3 regions of the Colwellia sp. MB02u-14 genome follow, and region 3 is predicted to be linked to each of the others. Evidence: predicted binding sites of a transcription regulator. Region 3 holds the regulator's gene; each other region holds the start of a gene.
What was found. Region 3 encodes sigma-54, which starts transcription at its own class of promoters, with help from an activator protein. Its sites were predicted from a motif close to GTTGGCACGNNNNTNGNNT; they were not measured.

Region 1 (7,872 bases), on a different contig from region 3:
TAACAAGATTGAACACCGTATAAAACTCCAAGCACTAAACTCGGATAGTCAGCTGGGCCTTGAATCCGAAGAGTAAGACAGGTGTAGCTAATGATGAATAGCATCAATAATTAAAATGAAATTAATATTGGTGTTGATACAGGGAAAACTCCCTCGACATTGACCTACGCCCTTACACATTTATTTCGTTGTTCCTAATGATGAAAGCAGCCCTTAATCATGGCCTGTGCAAGAATGGTAAAGGTTTATAACGTAAACTAAGCAAAACTTAATGCATCGACATGACCATAATACACAAAATTAATAGTTAACGAAAATAACACTGACAAGCCAATATAAGATATGTCAGGTGCTTGCTCTTTAGACGTAACTCAATAAAAAACAATTATAATTATCAGATAATACGCCTGAATATACAGCAATGCTACCTAGACATAATCGCCCTATTCATTCTTACTTTGAAGATAAATGCCTACCTCTGATTAATATCAACTGTAAAAGCGTGATCAATAAAGACAAAAAATCATCTGTAAAAATATTCAATTGGCTTTAAAACACTCGGTAAGAACCTAGGCAAGCGGAAGTGAATAGAGTGTTTTCGTTGCTTGAAGTTACCGTATAAATCATCTGGTATTTAGTCAAGTCTGCAAAATGCCGCCTAATAGTTAGAAAGTGCTTCCTCTGTCATTAATAAGCTATACTTCAAAAAAAAGTAATAAAGTTCGGTTTGATTTTTAATAGAGTCAATGGAGAAGTCCACATAAAAGGGTAACCAGATGAAAGGAATTGTTTTAATTAAATTTAATGAATTTATTGTAGAACGTTGGGGAGAATTTTTTTGGGATGACTTGTTGACAGCAGCTAACTTACCGAGTGAAGGAGCATTCACTTCAACTATTATTTATGATAATCAAGAATTAATGATTCTCTTTAGATTAATAAAAAAGAAAAAAAATATTTCCATCAAAAGAATTCAACAGGCTTTTGGCCATTTTTTCTTTAGCGCTATTTACCCTCATATTCCAGCCAGCGCAAACACAGACAAGATAAAAGATGTTTTTGAATTCTTACATAAGGTACAAAACTTAATTCATAGTGAAGTTAAAAAATTCGAACCAGAGGCTTTATTACCAGAATTTATATTTATTGACGAGACACCTACGACATTAATTTTTCACTACAAATCAAATCGTCAACTGTGTTATTTTTGTGAGGGGTTAGTTCATGGCTTAGCTGAACATACTGGCCAAAGTGTCAACGTCTGTCAGATTGAATGTGAGCATGAAGGTCAACAACGTTGTTTAATAAAGGTTGAAAAATTATGAAAGACGCTTTGGAGTCCCTGAGAAAACAATTAGCTGTTTATGAACGTAAAGCACAAAGAGAGAGGAAGGCAAGATGTTTAGCTGAGCAGCAACTTGAAAATTACTCAAGAGAACTCTACGAGACCAATCAGTCTTTGCAAGCGTCTTTAGTTAACGCTAAAAAAAAACAGGCCGAACTAGAGTTTCTTGCTAAAGCATCTGATGATGTTATTTCCAAACTATCGATGACAGAGCTAATGTTAAATACGGTTGAGTTAACAGGCAATTTTTTCTCGGCAGAATATGGTTTTTTCCTCGTGACTAAATTGGGCTCAACCGTAGATTTTAATAATACTCAACTTTGGAATAAGGAGACTGGGTGGTCACTCAATCAAGAATTTCTCTTAGCATACATGGAGTATTTACCACTAGCTCAAGATGCCGTTTATCAGTCTTGGTCTGTGGTACCAATCCCCCTAAAAGAGAAAGGACAGTTAGCAGGATTTAACTGGCTCGTTTATTTTAATATTCAATTACACAATGAGCAAAAAGTGTGGATTACATTTTTGAGTCGTGCCGAATATTTAGACAAAGAATCGTTATTTGTCTTAGATACTGCCAAAGGACACTTACTCAGTAGTATTAGGCGCAGATTAAATGATGTTCAAATGATTGAAAATAAAAGTAAATTAAATGATAGTGTTACAAGTTTAGAAAGGGCTAAAGGCCAATTAATGCAGTATGAAAAAATGGCATTACTTGGTCAACTTTCAGCGGGGGTGGCCCATGAAATTAACAACCCTATTGCTTTCATTCGCTCCAATATGGAAATATTACTTGATGACTTAAAAGTATACAATGCACTATACCGGGATATTAAGCATCACCTGTCTGAGCATCATTCATTAAATCTGGAGTCTTTTGAACAATTCATCAGCGAAGCTGATATTGATTACATTGCCACTGATGCCTTTAGTTTACTGCGATCAAATATTGATGGCATTGATAGAGTAAGAGACATAGTTGATAGCCTAAAAACCTTTTCACATAGCGGAAAGACCGCATTTTGTGAAATGTCTATTGTTGGCTGCATTGAAGGTGCTCTCAAAGTTTCTTCTCTAAGGTACAACCATAACATTGAAAATGAACTAACCGATTACCTGCCCTTTATCATGGGTAATAAGGGGCAACTGCAGCAAGTATTTGTTAATCTTTTTGTCAATGCGTCTTATGCAATGGATAATGATGGCGTCTTAAGTATAACGGGCAGGGAAACTGATGATTCGTTGATTATTAGGGTCTCTGATACAGGGAGTGGCATGGACAAAAAAATTCTCAAACAGCTTTTTACACCGTTCTTTACGACCAAACCTGTGGGAGAAGGAACTGGATTGGGCTTATCTGTTTCTTTTGCAATTATTGAGGCCCATGATGCAACAATAACCGTCAAGTCTATTGAAGGTGTAGGAACAACTTTTGAAATATCTTTTATAAAAATGTCAGTCAAATAAAAATCCCACCTTTTTATTAATGGCAATTTATCTCAGATAAAATAAAAAATGGTCGGCGTTTGACCAACTTTCTATAGTTAATCAATATTTTTGCTTCATATCAAACGTACTATCGAGGGGATTAAATTTACTAACTAACTATTTTGTTGTTCGCGTATCTTATATAATTGACATTTATTCACCGTCAACACGAACCTCATTATTAGTTGGTTTCATGTTGACTAGCATTTAAAATTATTTTCGCCTTATTCCACTTGAAAAAAATGGCTTATGTATTCTGTATTATCTAATTCAATAATGACTTTATTGTTCTCACTTTGTATGTTCAGCTCAAGCAAAACCCTTTTGACTGAACTTGAGAGCTCTAACGTTTGGTAAACACGCCCATATTCATCTGAGCGCACAACACCTATTAGCGATTTTTGTTCGAGTCGTTGATCATACAGGTCTAAAACCTCTTCCGGTATATTCGAAATAAGCGCAATTGCCCCAGCAACAGGGTTCCCATTTATGTCAACTACTGATATATCTACGGTCATCAGTTTAAACGTATCAAAACGAAACTCAGGTTCAACATATAGCTCTTTTGAACGACCCGCATTTGTATCAAGTTTTCCAGCCATTGGCTGATGATCCTGTCGTGTATTTTCATTGGCGTCAGCAGGTAAAAATAAAGCCAAAAACAGTATAATCAATACAAGTCCAATGGTAGTTGGCCTTAAAACATACCTTTTATTTAACAATAAATTATTCATTTTCTTTATCCTTTTATGGGTTAATTATTGTGGGAACATAAAAGTGGCTTGTACGATTACTGGTTTTATACCACGCCGTTGCCAAACCTCCTGAACTTTCAACCCACTCTTCATAATCGGGATAAGCCCACAACACATCGATATATTCACGGGGGTAAGCCCAGTTATCACTGATTTTTAAACCCCAGGGTAAATTATTCGTAGATCTAAAGTATCGTTCTTGACTAACATCAGAAGTGTCGTCGGCGGTTCCAAAACGAGCAAAGTTAAACCAGTCTGTTGGCGCATAGCCCGGCATATGAATTTCCAGGGTACGATCATTTGAACGATAGATAAAAAAATCGATTACAGAATGATTCAAAGACAGTAAACCATTGGTAAACCTTAGGTCAAAAGTAAATTCGACAGGGGCAAATTCAGCACAGTTTTTGTTCGTATTAAACAACGAACATTGGCCAGTTTCACCCGTATCAGTAAAGACTTTACTATTACCCCATAAAGAGATAACTGCATCTGACTGATTTGACTCTGTTTTTTTATCATAAGTGATATTATTTATCTGAAAGTTGGCATATTCAACTTGCGACGCTGGAATGTCGACTAACCTGAGCGCAAATCCATTAGCGTTTGATCCGCCACGAGCGGATATAAAACCCTGAATAATGAAACCACTGACGAGACCTGAAGCATCATAAGTTGTCTGAAAGCGCTCTTTGACAACCAAATCGTTAAAGTCGTAATCGCCAAGTTTTGGCCAATTATCCTCATAAGCAAGGGTCACAAACTCCGTTTGACTGGGGAAATATGTACTGTATGCACGTCGATAATCTTCTGGAAATTCATCCAAGGAGTCAATTAAACCATCTGCATCACTATCGTTAACGTCAGGCACCTTGGTAAGGGATTCGTTATGTATCGCGGTTCCTGGGCTTGTTTTAATGCTAAATACCGCATCATTAAAATCATTATCTCCCCATGTTCCCGGTAAATCTTCAAAACCCAAAATCACTTCGCCCACCTCTTCATCATAAAGTAGCACCGTATGTTGACGTAAAGTAGGATCCTCTTCTGGATTAAGATATTGTAATGAGTAGTAGTAAGGGATTTCTTCTGTTCTTACGCCAGTATAATAATCAAAGCCATTAGCCGCAATCAAAAATCCTATGCTGGTACCCGCAGGAAAAGTGCCCAAACTTAATCGATGGCCACTGGCCATATGAGGAAACGATAAATTTGGGAAAATAATAGTTTCCATTACTTCGGCGCTGGATTGTGGCGGATTGTCCCGATCAAAAGTGAAAAAACCAAAGGCATTTTTATAGTCCGTTCCTTCGTGAACAAAAGTAACAAATACTTCACCTTCCTCATCTAGATCGACTATTGACCCACAATCATCAGTTAAAAAAGCTTCATTTAACTCACTTTCTGGCAGTGCATTATTGATACGAGCAAAGAAGTCCGTGGTGTATTCACTGGCACTCCACAATAAATTATCTGGCTTACCAATATTTTGATTATATCCAATAGGCCAAGGTTGTCCAGACAGAAATTGCCAAACATAATCGCCATTTTCTTGCTCTGTGGCTAAGGTAGAATAACTCAGTAGTATTAATATACTGATAAAACTAAAGCTGAATTGTTTTTTCATAATATTGCTTCCTGATCCTGTAACTAATCTTAAGTGGTCCATCGAGATGGTGGTTGTATCCGGATTACCAAGAATACAATGCTAACATCAAGCCAAGTTTTACATCCCCCTATAAAGCAACTGCTCAGGTGCTTTATAGCTTGTCATAAAGAAAAAATATTGATATTTTTTGCAATTTGCATCGCAAAAAAAGATATTTTATCAATTCGCAGAGAGAAAGCGCCAATTTCAACCTGGTATTATATGGATTGGTTCTTGCTAATAGTTATTACCTGATTGTTAATCAAAATAATAGGCAACGAATATGCAAAATAAAACATTGATCTTTAGTATTGCCCTAAACGGTTATCAGTGGTTGTACCGTGATTGTATAAGTTCACAGCGAGCATATGCAAAGCATTATGGCTATGAGTATAGGGTGATCTGTCGTCCTTATTTCACTTCTATGGGTGTCGAATGTTGTTGGTTAAAGTTAACCGTAATGCTTGAAGCGTTAAAGGCAGGATATAACACGGTATTATTTGTCGATGCTGATGCTTATATTAAGACAAGTGCATATCAACTTGAATCACTACTTCGGCCAAATAAATATTTATACCTTGCTAAGAGCTATAGCGGACGTTTTAACTCTGGTGTGATCTTGGTTAAAAATCATTATAAAATACAACAATGGTTAGTAGACGTTATCTCGGCTAGACACCTCTCAGTATTACCTGAACATGATGTTGGCTGGGGGGAAAATGGACATATTATTGAGCACACCCAAAATTGTCAATTTGTCTGTACACTTAATAGACGTTGGAACAACACCTACGATATACATTTATCTGATTATATAAGACATTTTAGTTTTGGCCCCCTACGTCAAAATTTTTTTCTTAATCTTAGCCACAAACTGCTTGGACGAGGTACCAGAATACTCACTATATTACAGGAATATGCCCAGACATTGTATCTGCTAAATGACCATCAAGATCCCTTAATAAAACTGACCAAATCTGCACTGCATACTACCGATTTTTTTTCTAAAACTGATGATACCTGATTATTTATTTAAGATTTTTCATTTTAATAATATTTTCAAGTTGCATATCCAAAACGATAATTAAAATTATAAAATCATCCTCACAAATAAATAAACAATAAAAACAATGACTTATTATTATAAAAGTTGGCATGATTTAAGCTGCACTACTTATGATAAATTGATAAGGACAACCACCGGTTCTACTTAACCCTAATATTTCTAGTTTGCGGAGAAAAAAATGTCATCTAAATTTATACAAATAATGTTCAAGCCGAAGAATATAGAAATAAAGCAATCACAAGATAAGCTCTATAAGGGATGTGAATTTAACCGAGTCATTAGTACGTGTTTATTAGTACTATGTTTACCGATTATTGTTGTAAATACCGTGCTGGCACTTTTGCAAAAAAAATCAGTACTGCAACAAGTACGACATCAGGATTGTTTAAACCGAGTAGTCGACTATTATCATTTTAGTTCAGGTGTGATGAAAAATATAGCGGCATTAGGGGCGGTAGTTAGCAAACGTATTAGTTTATGTGGTATGCCAATAAATATCGAGCTGACCAGCAAAGATAAAGCCGCGTTGTCTCACTATAGACACATTCAAGCAGGTTTCTTTGATGCAATAACAGTGCATCAATCTGGTGGGTTGCATACTGTTGATAAAGTCGTTTTACTTGAAAAACAATTTTCAGGGACACGAACCAGTTACCTTTTACTGATATGTAGAGGGGTAATAAGTCAATTAATTTTTAGCAGGGAGAGTTCACACTTACATTGCCCTGAAAAATTTTCCCTTTTTGGGCTAAAAATTAATAACGATTACATGGCGGAGGCAATAAACTGGGTAATGACTAAACCCTTGGAGCCTACAATCAAACAAAGATGTAAAGTCAGTTTTTTTGTCAATGTAAATTCGGTTAACCTAGCGCATAAATCCCCAAAATTCAAAGTTCATATTAATCAAGCAGACCGTTGTTTTGCTGATGGTTTAGGCATGCGTATTGCTGCTAAAAAAATTGGAATACAGCTTAAAGATAATGTCAACGGCACTGATATGTTGCCACGGTTATGCAAGGCGGCTATTGCAAATAATGTATCAATTTATTTACTGGGTGGAAAACCTAATGTTGCCGAAACTACAGCCAAAAATCTTTGCGGGCAATATCCAGGGCTGCAAATTGCTGGCAGCGAACATGGTTATTTCGAGGCAAGCAGTTCTCTTAAAGTGATTGATAAAATCAATGGATCCAATGCAGACATTTTGCTCGTTGCAATGGGCTCTCCTGCGCAAGAAAAATGGCTCATTCAACATAAAAATCTCATTAATTGTCGGACGGCTCTGGCGGTTGGTGGTTTATTTGATTTTTACTCTGGAAAGATATCTCGTGCGCCACTATGGATGAGAGAGCTTGGCATGGAATGGGTATGGCGCCTTATTCAAGAGCCTAAAGTAAAGTTCACTCGTTACATTATAGGTAACCCTTTATTTTTAATTCGTACTTTTATACTTAATCAAGCAAGCTAAGGATATTAATGATGAATATTGACAATATATTTTATCTAGAGACGCCAGCGGAGCAAGACATTGCAACTAATTTCGACTTGCCTAGACAGGAGCAGA
Region 2 (7,872 bases), on a different contig from region 3:
CATTTTCGCATTAATATCGCACGTTCGTTTGCTGGCTTTTGAGACCAAGCAGCTAAGGCCCCCTTAGCCGCTTGAACTGCTTGTGTCGTTTCATCAACGCCAGCATTTGAAACGCTTGCTACTACACTGTTGTCAAATGGATTCGTTACGTCAAATTTTTCCAGAGATGATAACCATTGGCCATTAATGAAAGAACCATTTTTTAATAAACGTGATTGATACATAATTTCGCTCTTTGTATATTGTTGTGACACTAAATAAAAAAACTTAGTTTGCGTAGCTACTGCCAATGGCACTTAAAGGGAGTTCTAATTCAAGTTCTGGTACTTGATTACCTATCCAAGCAATAAAAGTATTACTATTAGGGCCTGGGAACATACTGTATTCATGTAACCAAGGATAAAGGGCTATAGCTGATTTAATTTTAGGAATAAGCTTTGCGGCTTTATCTCCTTTAATAGAGAGTAATAATGTAGGCTTTGACCCATACCAATATCTGTCAGGTGTGAGTGTTTCATAGTGCTTTATTGCCGATAGGCCTCGCCTAACTTGCCAACCCGTAACCTCATAAACACTATATTGAGTCGCTTGCTCTTCTTTTATTGCGACCCAAGGATGAACCGCAAACCAACCACGCCAACTAAAAGCGTCAGCAGCATAGAATTCTATAATAGCCCGGTTATCTTCACTCGGTAATGAAGCAATGCCTGCTGGCTCTCGACTAGCCGTGCGCCAGTTGCTATTAGTACAAGCGCTGAGTAGTAATACAACGCAGATAATCTTCCAATATCTCATATATTCTATTCTTATATCTTCTTTAAGCTATAGGATGTTATTGCCTAACATTATAAAGCTATAGCAATGGTTAATAAAATTAAAAGTAGCAGTTATTTTGTTAGTGGTAAATCTACGAAGACGTAATTTTAACATCAACGTTCAAGAATAATGCGTAGTATTTATATAAAAGCAGACGCTACCCTTTTTTCTAATGAAAGATGTTTACGACAGAGCGGACGTTAACATCAATAGTTTCCTCGGTTAAGTGCGTCGTTCAAAAGAAATAGATCTTCCTTTAGAAAGAAAATCAAAGGGTCAGAACACTTTATGACGGCAGTATTTTTTTTATGAGATATGTTGTTGGAATTCGTTAGACATTGTCACTATGAATACATCTTAATTATGTTAAAACATTCTGTTAGAATAATAGGCTATTGATTAAAGGACACCGAGGCAGCATGTCAGAATTTAAAGAATTTTCACTTTTAGAGTCAATTATTGATCGCGTTACTCTTAAGGGCTATAAAGAGCCCACACCGATCCAAAAAGAATGTATTCCGGCTCTTATTGATGGGAATGATCTGCTTGGTATAGCGCAAACGGGAACAGGAAAAACGGCGGCTTTTTCATTGCCAATTATCAATAATTTTGGTCGAAATAAAATAGAAATAGAAGCTAAGAGTACGCGTTCGCTAATACTAACGCCCACAAGAGAGCTTGCTTCACAAATAATGCAAAACATTGATGACTACTCTGATGGTTTAGGGCTTAAAACTAAGGTTGTTTACGGTGGCGTAGGAAGACAAAATCAAGTTGACTCTATCGCACTTGGACTTGATATTTTAGTGGCCACCCCTGGAAGGTTATTGGATTTAATTGAAACGGGCGACATAAATTTTAAGGCGTTGGAAGTATTTGTGTTAGATGAAGCAGATACAATGCTTGATATGGGGTTCTTTAAGGATGTTCAAACTATTATAGCTAAACTGCCAAAGAACCGACAAACACTATTGTTTTCAGCGACTATGCCTGCTGAAATAGAGATACTAGCGACAGCAATATTAACTAGTCCAATAAAAATTCAAATTACTGCTGAAACGGTTACTATCGACTTGGTTAATCAAAGTATATACCACCTTGAAAAAGCGAATAAAGTACCTTTACTCTTTAATCTCTTGAAAAATCCTGACTATAAAAAAGTGCTTATCTTTTGTAAAACAAAGTATGGCGCTGACATCATTGTTAAAGCACTAGAAAAAGCATCAATAACTGCCGCGAGCCTCCACAGTAGTAAAACACAAGTCGTTAGGGAAGAAGCCTTACAAAACTTTAAAGATTCTAATCTAAGAGTACTCGTTGCCACTGATGTTGCCGCTCGCGGAATTGATGTTGATAATATTAATTTAGTCATTAACTATAATCTTCCTGAAGACCCAAGAAACTACATACACCGTATAGGACGAACTGCTCGTGCCGGAAAAAGTGGCATGGCCATTTCATTTGCTGTAGAAAACGATATAAGACAATTAATTAATATTGAAAATAGCATAGGGCAAGTTATTCCTGTTGTTACAGAACAGCCTTTCCATAAAGAGTTTTCAAAAGCGCCTAAACAAGTCAAAAAAAAGGTAAGTAAAGCAAATAAAACAAATAGAACAAGAAAAAAAAGTAAATAAAGACAGGTATAGATTAGCCGGTTAGACTAAAAATATTACCTTGTCTCACGATAGGTTAAACGTGACTTTCTTTATGGTGAAAACAAGCAAACCAGGCAAAATTATCCGCATCGCCTGATTGGGGTAAAGAGAAATACCGTATGCTAAGAAATGTTTTACGGTCGGTGCGTATACGGTAATGGGTAACCACAACCATTGGGTGCTATTTATTGATGGGTAACAAACAATATCTTAGCCAACAAACAAAGTGGTTACCCTAAAGAAAAAGCCAATCTATACCCTCAGCGATACGCAAAAAGTGAATGTTAACAATTTAACGATGAATGCCCCGTTACTGGCTCAGGAACCATTAACGCTTACGTACAATCAAGCTTAGAGTGTATGACGCCTGCAAGCTCATTGTTGGTGTTGACATCTCTAACCCGAAACGATTAAATCAAAGCAAAAACGACTACTTCAAATACTTTTACCGCATTGATTTACTCGAATAGATTAATTTTCTTTGTATAGGATCGAAAGTTCAGTAAAATAGTGAGTCTTTAACAGTTCTGTAAAGGTTTGTGATGAAACGTGTTGTTTTATATATTTCAGAGAAATGCCCCCATTGCCGTCAAGCTCAAAAATACTTGGATGATAATGGCATTCAATACAGATTAACAAATGCGAAAATGCAGCGCGGTAGAAAAGAGCTCGACGCTATAGGCGCTAGCTCTGTACCAGCTCTCAAAATCGGTAATAAAGTAATGATTGGCTGGGATTTAAAAAATTTTAAGAAACTCTATGCCGCAGATTAAGAACGAGAATTATCTAACGAGATGATTGTAAAACCAATGGGCACAGAGTTTTGATTACTCTATCTCAATGTAGGTAATATTAATGATTGTAATCATTAACTTGTCAAGTTGATTTTGATTTTGATTTTGATTTTGATAATCATAATAAAAACGTGAAATTGCTCACCGCGGAAAAAGATACTTTTACTGCATTAGGGACAGCACAGGAAAAAGCAGTAGTTAAAAAATTTGGAGTGAGAAAACAAACAGAACAATCCTTTAATGAAGATAAAGCATATTAATAAATGATTATTTCCTTCGCGATATTAATATATATCATTTAACGTGAATATTCTTAGATACAAAATTCAAAAAACCGCTAGTCTTTTGATTAACGAGTTTTTCTAAGTTTGGCGGGACGAATATGAGCACTGGTTTTATTCAATAAAATTGCCACTAGAGGAACTACTATAAAAAACTAAGGCGTATACATTAAAAAGTCAATAAAATAAGTTGAGTTTTTTTATGGGTTAATCTTGTAAGGGCTGATAGTATTCTCCTGGGTCTCATTTACATAACGACACATAATGTTTAAGACCCCCTATCACTAAATGAAACTGGCTTATAATGATCACTTTTGCCACGCAGAAGACCTAAGCATTTGATCATTTACAAGCAAAAAATTGAACGACTTAATGTTGAGTGATTAGGCTAACTAATGCCACAAAGCAGAAGTAAACATTTGAGACTTTTCACTGCAAAAATTTGTATGTTTTGATCTACAGCGGACATGGCTGAATAAAGCCATTACGCTAGCAGCTCCCTGATAGCGGTCTTTCACGTAATTGTATTGTCAGTTTAAGTTGTTTCTTGTATGTATAAATTGATTTAGTATTATTGGCCCCATAAAGCTATAGTAATGTATATTTCAGAATATTAGGTCATGTACACAGCACTTATTCCATTGTCATTTGAAGTGATTTTATATTGAAATACTTCTTCATTTTTACCTTCAGCTAAACTCCCTTCAAATGAAGATTTAATTTTAGTACTCCAATATTGATAAAGTTGATTATTTTGTAGAGCTTCAGGCGAGTCAACAGAAAACCTTACAATAACCTAATGTGTACAAAGGGAAATATATCAAATTACAACAAGTTATCTTCCCAAGAGAAACGACGCTCAAAGATACTCTCTCATATTAATCATTTTTTTTGGTTAATAGGCAAGTGAATAAATTTACCTATATTTCAACTAATAACAGAATTAAACTGGTTGTTTTTTAAACTACCAGTGTCGGCTTTATTTACAACAAGCTATGCCCTACAACAGTAAAAACCCCTAACTCGATGAAAAGATGCGTTTTTTAGTGCTTGGCTTTATATTTGCTTAAGTTAAGTCGATAATTAATAACAATTTATTTTTACACTGCCAATCCAAAATCTATGGAAAGGGATTAATAAGGAATATTTCATGAAATTAAAATTTATACAGGCTGCTGTAGCTGGTCTGATGTTTTCTGTTTGTAATATGGCTAATGCAGGATTAATTGATAGTGGTATTTGGAAATATGAGGATCAATTAGCAAGTTTTGATATATATTACTTTACTGCTAATACAGACACAGATGCCATATTCGATATATTCTCATGGGGAGAAGTGGATGGATCGAACATGATCAATTCTATGATGTGGTTATTAAAAAATGATGGTATTTTAGATAATAATTCATTGTTAACAAGTAATGATGACTTTTCGGATCTCACAATAGCTGGTGCTGATGGGTCAACATCTCATTTTGATAGCTATATTTCTATGAACTTATTTGCGGGTGATTATGTATTAATAGTAGGAACTGTCGATCTTGCAGGTAATACCCCTACCTTAAGTGATATAGATTTTTCTACCCAAATTCAAGACAAAGCAGCGGTATATTTTTATGACGGTATTGGTCATACGAGTGACAATGTACCCTATGGTAGTTATAGGTTAACATATGATGGAGTAGAACGTACTTTTACAAATCCTGTAAATCCCGTAGCTTCTGTTCCTGAACCTTCAACTTTAGCTATTTTCGCATTAGGTATAATGGGGTTAGTTACTAGACGCTTTAAAAAGCAATAATTTTTTCGTTATAGCTCAACAAAAAAGCACCTTAATATTAAAGGTGTTTTTTTTGCTATAAATTTAAGTTTTACTGTAAAGCTAATATGTAAGGTATTAAAATATAATAAAATTTTCACTAGATATGCGCACACTCAATATTAACCTCAAAAAATTCTGGTTTCATATTTGTACTAATAGCCGGTTTATCCTTTAATTTCCTAACTATAGCTAACCTTTCAACACTAAATTCAAGAATATCCTGCACGTTAAACGTTTTATCAACTAAACCAATATGTTGCGCTGACGTTTTAGGGAATTGGTTCTTTTTAAATTTGTTCTTAGTAAAAGATTTCCATTCGTTAAAATAAAATTATTATAAACTCTAAAAATAGAATGTGAACGACTATAATGTGCTTTCAGGCGACGGAGTTGATACTCTCATACTATAGGTGTAATTTACTTTTTGTGATTATAAAACCGATTTCGGCAACGTCTGCTTTGCCTTAAATTTTAAAGTTAGCTATCGGCTAGGTTAGGTCAACTACCAAACTTACAGCCGACCTAGACAAACACTCATAGTTTCAAAAATTTTCTTCCGCATTGCGCACCAAGAAGTCTTAAGCATTTGATCATTTACAAGCAAAAAATTGAACAACTTAGTGTTGAGTGATTAGGCTAACTAATGCCACCAAGCCAACCTAATTATTAAAGTAATTAACTCTATTTTCATGTCAACTATCTTTAGGGATAGCTAACATTAGGATATATACCCTATAGCGCAATGGCGCCCAGAGCGAGTTAGATTTATACTCACTTTTGCTTAGAAGACATAATTAAACCAATATTCACCTGGGATCATAGCACTGTCTCCTACCCTTCAACCAATGTGGTAATAATTTGGGGATCATTGTGCAACGTTCGGTGCACAGGACAACGGTTAGCTATTTCCATTAGTCGATTTTTTTCTGCATCGTTTAACGGTCCAAACAACTGAACTTTGCGAATTAATGACTCCATATTCTTGTTTTTTTCAGTCACATTACTCGCATCTTCTAAATAATTACGTTCGTGTGATAACGACACTTCCACATGCTCGAGTGGAATATCCTTGCGAGTAGCGTACATCCGAATGGTCATTGCAGTACAGGCACCTAAAGCAGCCAGTAAATGCTCATAAGGATCTGGGCCTGAATTTTTTCCACCGACTTGTACCGGTTCATCTGCATTCCAGTGATGGTGATCACTAAAAATATCTTGTTGAAATTTATGGTCTATCTCGGCCACCAAAACATGTCCTTTTGTGAGACTGGGACGAGATGTTTCTAGCGCAGGAATATAACGGCTTGCCCACCCTGAAATAGTTTGCGCGACATATTCACTATCTACTGATTTTGATAAAAGATGATCGGCAGTGTCCAAGCTAACAAAGCTTTTAGGGTGCTTGGCAGCTTTGTAAATTTGCTCGGCATCAGTAATATCTACGGTTAAGTCAACAGGAGAATGTAATACCAGTAAAGCTTTATTAAGGTGCTTTATATGCTCTGTGGTTTGATTACGTAAATCATCTAAAAATTGTTTTTTAATAGTAAAGTCACGCGTACCTAAACTTACTTTCGCCGAACCACTTTGCTCTATTGTTTCTATATGGGCATCAAAGTTGTGTATGACATGGCTTGCTTCAAACGGTGCGCCGATGGTCACAACCGCTTTTACTTTGGGAAGCTGTGCCGCCATAGCTAAAACCGCAGCACCACCCAGGCTATGGCCAATTAATAGTTGAGGTGCTTGATAATGCTGCTCTAGAAATTTTGCTGCTGATAGTAAATCTTCAGTATTGGATGAAAAATTTGTATTGGCAAAATCACCGTCACTGTTTCCCAAACCTGTAAAGTCAAACCGAAAAACTGCAAAACCATGTTGCACAAGAAATCGACTAATTCGCGAGGCCGCTGCAACATCTTTACCACAGGTAAAACAATGAGCAAACAGCACATAGGCTCGTATTTTTTGATCCGGCGTTTCTAGCAAACCAGCTAAATTTTGTTCTTGGCTAGGAAATTCTATTTTTGTTCTCATTGATTCTATCTCTTATTTTTAATAAAAATGCTGTCTAGCACATTTTATTATGACTATAACGATGGACTATTATGTATCTAACAAAGGTTCAATCACTGTTTTTCACTGCGCTAAATTTGATTTGTCATTAACGGGGATATTTCCAGCATTGTTGATAAATAATGTAGGGGTTGGCCAAATAATACGCGAATGCGGACATTGGATATTAATAAACGCATTAATGCTTATTTGCGCAGCGGCATCACCAAGTAGAAAACCGCTTGCACGATGTGGTATTGGTATCGTCATATGGGTGTTCCCTTGATTACTCTAGATTCATGGTTAAAAAACGTATACAAAACGAACAATACTGAGCATACTAATAATGAAGAACTTAACTCAGTAGCCTTTATTTAACTCTATTTGATTAATTTATCAATGAGTTAAAATAAAAGACCCTTGAGTTAAATTTTTAATTTTCTAAC
Region 3 (7,872 bases):
CTAATATTTTTAATATTTTAGCGGTACTCTCCCTTGCTGGTCTTATTGCACCAGGCGAAGTAGACTCAGATGCTGCAACACGCGATGCGCCGTATATGTTAGGTGTTACCGTCTTACTATTTATTTTGTGTTTCACTCGCCGAGCTGGCAGTTTTCGTATAACCCGCATGAAAGGCTTATTATTGATTGGCGCTTTTGTTGCTTATCAAATCTTACTTTTTAGCCAAATATAACAAAAAACGCGCTATAAATAATGATTAATATAAAATAGAAATGGGCTAATAATGAACAATTTTAAACAACTGGCGTTAGACGTTATTCATATAGAACAACAGGCTATTGCAGAGTTAACCCAGTACGTTGATCAAAAGTTTGAAGAAGCTTGTCAGTTAATGTTCAACTGTAAAGGTAGAGTGATCATTGTTGGTATGGGGAAGTCAGGCCATATCGGTGGAAAGATTGCTGCGACCTTAGCTAGCACCGGCACGCCTTCATTTTTTGTACACCCTGGCGAAGCAAGTCACGGTGACTTAGGCATGATCACTGGCGATGATGTCGTACTGACTATTTCTTACTCTGGTGAAACTGGTGAAGTTTTAGCCATAGTGCCGGTGATAAAACGCATTGGCGCTAAACTTATTTCGATGACGGGCAACCCTGCATCAACTCTAGCAAAACTTGGCGATATTCATTTATGTGTCGCCGTTTCACAAGAAGCCTGTCCACTTGGCTTAGCGCCGACATCAAGCACTACAGCAACCTTAGTGATGGGTGATGCTCTCGCTGTCGCCCTGTTAAATGCTCGTGGCTTTACCGCCGATGACTTTGCACTTTCTCACCCTGGTGGTAGCCTAGGAAAACGCCTATTACTGCGATTAGGTGACATTATGCACAGTGGTGAACGTTTACCTACAGTAAATGCTCAAGCCAAAATTAAAGACGCCTTAGTGGAAATGTCATTAAAAGGTTTAGGGATGACTGCAGTTATTGACAAAACAGGTTGCTTACAAGGGTTATTCACCGATGGCGATTTACGCCGCATCCTTGATGAACGTCTTGATATTCATCAAGACACGATTGAGTCTGTGATGACAAAAAATCCGACGGTTGCTCATCAAGACATGCTTGCTGCTGAAGGTTTGAAGATTATGGAAGACAAAAAAATTAATGGCTTAATCATTGTTGATAGCAATAACATGCCAATTGGCGCAATGAATATGCACGATTTACTTAAATCAGGTCTTATCTAATATGCACACATACTATGGCGAAATTACTGACCCTGCATTTAATGCGATGAAAAAAATCAAGCTGCTGATTTGTGATATCGATGGTGTTTTTTCTGATGGTCGTATTTATTTAGGTAACCATGGTGAAGAATTAAAAGCTTTTCATACTAAAGATGGTTATGGCGTAAAAGCATTAGGCGCTAGCGGTGTCGATGTTGCTGTGATCACGGGTCGAACGTCAAATATTGTTGCGACACGTATGTCCGCCTTGAATGTTAAATACATAGTACAAGGTGAGGAAAACAAATTACCCGCTTTGAAAAAGATGGTCCAGCAATTAAATTTAGCGCTCGATGAAATTGCCTATATTGGTGATGATATGCCTGATTATGAGTGTATCGACTATGTCGGCTTTGGTATTTCCGTACAAGATGCTCATCCAAGCATTTTATCAATAGCGAATTACACAACCTTTAATCGTGGCGGTTTTGGCGCTGTTAGAGAAATTTGCGACTTAATCATGCTTAGCCAAAATACTTTAGAAAATGCTAGTGGCGCGAGTATATGATATGAATCGACTGTATAGTTTAACGTTAGTATTTTTTATTTTGGCGGGCGCTATTTATGGGATTATTGAATGGAGAAATGCCTCAATACCACAGTTACAAGCGATTGACAAAACACTCACGCCTGACTTTATTGCTGAAAATTTACACAGTAATGTCTACAAGAATGAAGGAAGTTTAGCTTATGTTGTTGATGCACAGCGTATGGAACATTATCCTGAGTTAAACATTACCAATTTTGAGTTTCCTCAATACACCCTTCATCCAAAAAATAATGCGCCCACATGGAAGGTATCTGCCAATGAAGGCATATTATATAACAACAACCGAGTGAAGTTAGAAAAGCATGTGCGCTTGGTAGCAACCGATCAAAATAGCTTATTACAAGAAGTTCAAGGAAAATACTTTGAACTTGATTTAAAAACTAACATCATAAGTTCAGAACAAGAAATTAAAATTATTGGTAAAGGATTTACCATCGATGGTAAGGGTTTAATTGTCGACTTAAACACCAACCAAATGACACTAACTAAACATGTGAAATCCATTTATGAAATTGTTAAAAAATAGCCTACTGTGCTTAATATTATCAGGCGCCTTGCTTTCATCAGCTTTCGCTGAAAAATTTGATATATCACAAAAAATTGAAATTGATGCATCAAGACAAGCAGCAGATCTTAAAAATAAAATTTTCAGCTATATCGACAACGTAGTTATCACCCAAGGTTCATTAATTATTCGTGCCGACTTGGTTCAAGTGCTAACGCAATCAGGTAGCGAAGAAAAAACCTATATTGCGAAAGGGAAACCAGCAACATTTGAACAAACGTTAACCGATGGTACTCTGCTTAATTTGCAAGCAGATGAAATACGATACGAGCCTGGAAACAATTTAGTGATCATTTCAGGAAATGCATTATTACAACAAGAAGACAGTGAAGTCAGTGGTAGTAAAATCACTTACAATATTGATACTCAGTATGTAAATGCTGAGAGTAAAACTAATGAACGAACGAAGACAATTTTTCAGCCTAAAGAAAAAGTACAAGCGAAAAAAAATGACACTAATACTCTGGAAAAAGGTAACTTATGAGTACGAGCACGCTAATGGCGAAAGGTCTTGCTAAGGCTTATAAAGGCAGAAAAGTTGTTAAGAATGTCAGTATGCAAGTCTCAGCAGGACAAATAGTGGGTTTACTCGGCCCTAATGGCGCAGGAAAAACCACCTCTTTCTATATGATTGTTGGTTTGGTTGAAAGTGATAGTGGCGATATTATTCTCAATGATGAAAACCTCACGTTAGCACCTATGCATGAACGCGCAAGAAAAGGGATAGGGTACTTGCCACAAGAAGCCTCTATCTTTCGAAAACTGAGTGTTTACGATAATATTATGGCCATTTTGCAAACACGAAAAGAATTATCTAATGCAGAACGTGAAGAAAAGCTAGAACATTTAGTTGAAGAATTTAACATAGGTCATATTAAAGATAATTTAGGCATGAGCTTATCAGGTGGTGAACGTCGCCGAGTAGAGATTGCTCGAGCTTTAGCCGCAGAGCCCAAATTTATTTTATTAGATGAACCTTTTGCGGGTGTTGACCCAATTTCAGTAGGTGATATCAAAAAAATTATTCTACACTTAAAAGAACGTGGTATTGGTGTTTTGATCACCGACCATAATGTAAGAGAAACCCTTGATGTGTGTGAACATGCTTATATTGTTAGTCATGGTGAACTTATTGCAGAAGGTAATGCAGATCAAATTCTTGCAAATCAACATGTAAGAGATGTATACCTTGGTGAACAATTCACGCTATAGTAGCTAATAAGTTAATAATATTTTCGTATATCGACAATATTCAATTAAAAATAATAGGAAGTTAATGACCTAAATGCGCCCTACTCTACAACTCCGCATAGGACAACAATTAACCATGACGCCTCAATTGCAGCAAGCAATCAAATTGCTGCAATTGTCAACGTTAGAGCTTCAGCAAGAAATTCAAGAGGCCTTAGAAAATAATCCATTACTAGAAATGGATGAATCGTCAAACAATGCTGAAGATAAAAGTACTGACAATCTTGAAGAAGCTCACACAGCTGGTGCAGGTGATATTAAAGAGAAAGCCGTTTCTGATGGCAGCGAAGACTCTACACCCACCATCGATGAGATCACCACCACTGAAGCAATGGATAAAAATGATATCCCTGAAGAATTAAACATGGATACGACCTGGGATGACAACTACACCGCAGGTGCAGCGAGTTCTAATTCGGGACCCGCTTCAGAAGATTATACTTACCAAGGCGAAACTCAAGATTCTATTCAAGACCACTTACGCTGGCAAATGGAATTAAGCCCTTTCACCGAAACCGACCGTGCTATAGCTACCGCAATCATAGATGCCGTTGACGATGCTGGCTATTTGACCGTTTCCAGTGAAGACATTCTAGACAGTGTTGCCATTGAAGGTGTTGAACTTGATGAAATAGAGGTGGTACTAAAACGTATTAACCTCTTTGACCCTGTTGGCGTTGCTGCACGTTCTATTTCAGAATGTTTAATTATTCAACTTAACCAATTTGACCCCGCAACGCCGTGGTTAGCAGAAAGTAAGTTGGTGTTACGTGACCATATTAATCTGCTGGGTAGCCGAGATTATCGTACGTTAATGCGTAAAACTCGACTAAAAGAAGAGCAACTTCGCGAAGTCGTCCGCCTGATTCAATCACTTGATCCTAGACCTGGCGACAGTGTTATCAAAAGTGATGATCAATACGTTATTCCTGATGTTTCTGTTGAAAAGAAAAATGGGCGTTGGGTTGTTGAACTAAATCCTGATACAGCACCAAAGCTGTCTGTCAATCAGCAATATGCTTCGATGTCTCGTTCGATGAAGTCAACGGCAGACACACAGTTTATTCGCTCAAATTTACAAGAAGCTAAATGGTTTATTAAAAGTTTAGAAAGTCGTAACGATACCTTATTGAAAGTGTCAAACTGTATTGTTCAACGACAAATTGGTTTTTTCGAACATGGTAATGAAGCCATGCGTCCTATGGTTCTAAATGATATTGCCGAAGCTGTCGATATGCATGAATCAACCATTTCTCGGGTAACAACACAAAAGTATATGCATACGCCACGAGGAATTTTTGAACTGAAATTTTTCTTTTCAAGTCATGTAGGGACAGAAAGTGGTGGCGAATGTTCATCAACCGCTATTCGTGCATTAATCAAAAAATTTGTCGCGGCTGAAATACCCGCAAAGCCATTAAGTGATAGTAAAATGGCTGACTTATTAGCCACTCAAGGAATAAATGTTGCTCGGCGTACTATTGCAAAATATCGCGAGTCACTTTCTATTCCCCCTTCTAACCAACGAAAAAGTTTACTTTAACGAAAAGATGAGGAATTAAGCTTATGCAAATTAATCTTTCTGGTCACCATGTTGAAATTACCGAAGCTTTACGAGAAAATGTCAATATAAAAATGGCAAAGTTGACCCGACATTTTGACCATATCAATAATGTTCATGTTGTTCTCACCGTTGAGAAATCAAACCAAATTGCAGAAGCGACGATTCATCTTAGTGGCACTGATTTACATGCTAAAGCTGAAAATCCAGATATGTACGCCTCTATTGACAGTCTTGTTGATAAACTTGATCGGCAAATATTAAAGTACAAAGGCAAAACGAATCAGCATTAATGCTGTTTTTTATCTTTTCTCTAATCAAAGAATGTAAGTAGTGTAATGAAGTTGCAAGATATCCTAACCCTTGACTGCACACTCTGTGCCGTTAAGGGGACTAGCAAAAAAAAACTCCTTGAAATAATTAGCGCCACTGCGGCAAAAAAAATTGAGAACCTTGATACACATCAGCTATTTGAAAGTTTAATGGCGCGTGAAAAAGTGGGTTCTACCGGCATCGGTAACGGTATAGCTATCCCTCATGGGCGTTTGTCAAATACCTCACAAGTCATTGCCGTTTTACTGACCAGTGAACAAGCGGTGGAATTTGACTCTATAGATAATCGCGGGGTAGATATTATTATTGCGCTGTTTGTGCCCGAAGAGAACTGCCAACAACATTTAGAAACGCTACAAAGTATTGCACAAGTATTTAGTACCAAACAAATCGCAAAACAAGTAAGAAAGTGTCAAAATTCGCAAGAGCTTTTTAATTTAATAAAGCAAGCTGCACGTTAATAAATACAATAAAAAGTCAGGAAAATTCAAATGAAACTCATGATAGTCAGTGGTCGTTCAGGGTCAGGTAAAAGTGTTGCATTGCGTGTGCTCGAAGATTTAGGCTACTACTGCGTAGATAATATTCCTGTTAACTTGTTGCCTGCGTTAGCCCATACCGTCATCAATGACTATGATAAAGTAGCCGTTAGTTTAGATGTCCGTAATTTGCCCAATGACCCTAATGATGTCTCAGAAATATTAGATTATCTACCTAAAACAGTAAAGCTCGATATACTTTATTTAGACGCCGATGATTCTGATCTTATTCGCCGTTTTAGTGAAACGCGTCGTTTACATCCGTTAATAAAACAAAATATTCCACTCGACCAAGCGATTTCTTTAGAGAAAAAACTGCTTGAACCTATTTCTACACGTGCGGGATTGTATATAAATACCAGCCAGTTATCACCTCATCAATTATCTGACTTAGTGCGCGAGCGAATTTTGGGTAAAACGTCTGCCTCAATGGTTGTGGTATTTGAATCTTTTGGCTTTAAGCATGGTGTACCTCAAGATGCAGACTATGTATTTGATGCCCGCTTTCTTCCTAACCCTTTTTGGGAAAAAGACTTAAAAGGTTTTACTGGCTTAGACCAACCTGTTCAAGACTTCCTTGCGAGCCAGCCGATAGTCACTAAATTTATCTGGCAAATTAACAGTTTTATGATGACGTGGTTGCCCCACTTAGAAAGGAATAACCGTAGCTATATTACTATCGCTATTGGTTGTACTGGCGGAAAACACCGTTCGGTTTATATTGCAGAAATATTAGCGAACAATCTACGTAAAGAGCGTGAAGATGTTCAATCTCATCATCGCGATATTAAAATACAAAGTACCTAAGAATAGTTATCGCATGCCAAAATTTAATAAATTATTAACCATTAGCAATAAGTTGGGTTTACATGCGCGTGCTGCCACTAAACTCGCCCAGTTAAGTCAAAAGCTTAATGCTAATGTAACGGTTTGCTTAGACGGTAAAGAAGCTGATGCCAATAGTATTATGGGCTTAATGTTACTGGCGGGGGGGTATGGAAAAACTGTTGAAATAATCACCCAAGGAGAAGATGCCCAGCAAGCCCTCTTTGATGTTTGTCAGTTATTTTCTGATAAGTTTGATGAAGATGAATAATAAAAATACTGAATAAAAAATAAAGTTAAGTTATCATTCATTACAACATCTTAGCCAACACATCCTAACTAAGATGAAAAATATAATTTTCGTATTACTGCGGCACAGGAAAATTTTATGCCGGAAATTTCAGAGCAACAACAAAACCACCAACGCCTGCAACAAGTCAATAAAGCACTTGGTAGCGGCATGTTTGTGCATGTTCGAAAATTACTACAGAACATGCCAGCTTATGATATTGCTTTAATATTAGAGTCATCTCACCCTAAAAGTCGTGCCGTTTTATGGCAACTCATTGACGTAGACAACCACGGTGAAGTCCTTGAAGAACTCAACGAAGAAGTTCGTAAAGGTATTTTAAAAACCATTCGCCCTGAAAAATTAGCAGAAGTTGCTGAAGGGATGGATGTCGATGATTTAGCTGAAGTTTTACGTACTTTACCTGATAGTGTTTATCAAGAAGTATTAAGTGCTATGGACTCGCAAGACCGAGGTCGTGTAGAAGCGGCTTTATCATTCGAGGAAGATACCGCAGGCGGTATCATGAATACCGATACCATAACAATCCGCCCTGATGTGACGGTTGACGTGGTATTACGTTATCTGCGATTACGCGGTGACTTACCAGAAGCTACCGATTCGTTTTATGTGGTTGATGATAACAATCATTTTATTGGCGCCGTTTCTT

Region 1: a site for sigma-54 is predicted at 5,297-5,315, ahead of H4J52_RS14325 (LruC domain-containing protein). Genes of this name have one in related genera too.
Region 2: a site for sigma-54 is predicted at 4,599-4,617, ahead of H4J52_RS19910 (DVUA0089 family protein). Genes of this name have one in related genera too.

The regions. Positions count from the first base shown of each region.
Region 1 covers NZ_JACGUX010000081.1:25,736-33,607, reverse strand. Annotated here, with positions in the region: gene H4J52_RS14340 (heme NO-binding domain-containing protein) at 777-1,325, shown strand; gene H4J52_RS14335 (sensor histidine kinase) at 1,322-2,815, shown strand; gene H4J52_RS14330 (hypothetical protein) at 3,061-3,570, opposite strand; gene H4J52_RS14325 (LruC domain-containing protein) at 3,584-5,218, opposite strand; gene H4J52_RS14320 (hypothetical protein) at 5,523-6,263, shown strand; gene H4J52_RS14315 (WecB/TagA/CpsF family glycosyltransferase) at 6,484-7,776, shown strand; gene H4J52_RS14310 (sugar transferase) at 7,785-7,872, shown strand, end outside.
Region 2 covers NZ_JACGUX010000062.1:119,083-126,954, forward strand. Annotated here, with positions in the region: gene H4J52_RS05350 (NAD-dependent succinate-semialdehyde dehydrogenase) at 1-224, opposite strand, end outside; gene H4J52_RS05355 (DUF3750 domain-containing protein) at 268-795, opposite strand; gene H4J52_RS05360 (DEAD/DEAH box helicase) at 1,236-2,453, shown strand; gene H4J52_RS05365 (glutaredoxin family protein) at 3,017-3,247, shown strand; gene H4J52_RS19910 (DVUA0089 family protein) at 4,700-5,350, shown strand; gene H4J52_RS05375 (bifunctional alpha/beta hydrolase/OsmC family protein) at 6,203-7,408, opposite strand; gene H4J52_RS05380 (hypothetical protein) at 7,511-7,696, opposite strand; gene H4J52_RS05385 (sodium:proton antiporter) at 7,852-7,872, opposite strand, start outside.
Region 3 covers NZ_JACGUX010000079.1:439,210-447,081, forward strand. Annotated here, with positions in the region: gene H4J52_RS12325 (calcium/sodium antiporter) at 1-233, shown strand, start outside; gene H4J52_RS12330 (KpsF/GutQ family sugar-phosphate isomerase) at 285-1,250, shown strand; gene kdsC (3-deoxy-manno-octulosonate-8-phosphatase KdsC) at 1,252-1,797, shown strand; gene lptC (LPS export ABC transporter periplasmic protein LptC) at 1,799-2,365, shown strand; gene lptA (lipopolysaccharide transport periplasmic protein LptA) at 2,346-2,888, shown strand; gene lptB (LPS export ABC transporter ATP-binding protein) at 2,885-3,616, shown strand; gene H4J52_RS12355 (RNA polymerase factor sigma-54) at 3,690-5,198, shown strand; gene hpf (ribosome hibernation promoting factor) at 5,222-5,509, shown strand; gene ptsN (PTS IIA-like nitrogen regulatory protein PtsN) at 5,555-6,010, shown strand; gene rapZ (RNase adapter RapZ) at 6,041-6,895, shown strand; gene H4J52_RS12375 (HPr family phosphocarrier protein) at 6,909-7,184, shown strand; gene mgtE (magnesium transporter) at 7,302-7,872, shown strand, end outside.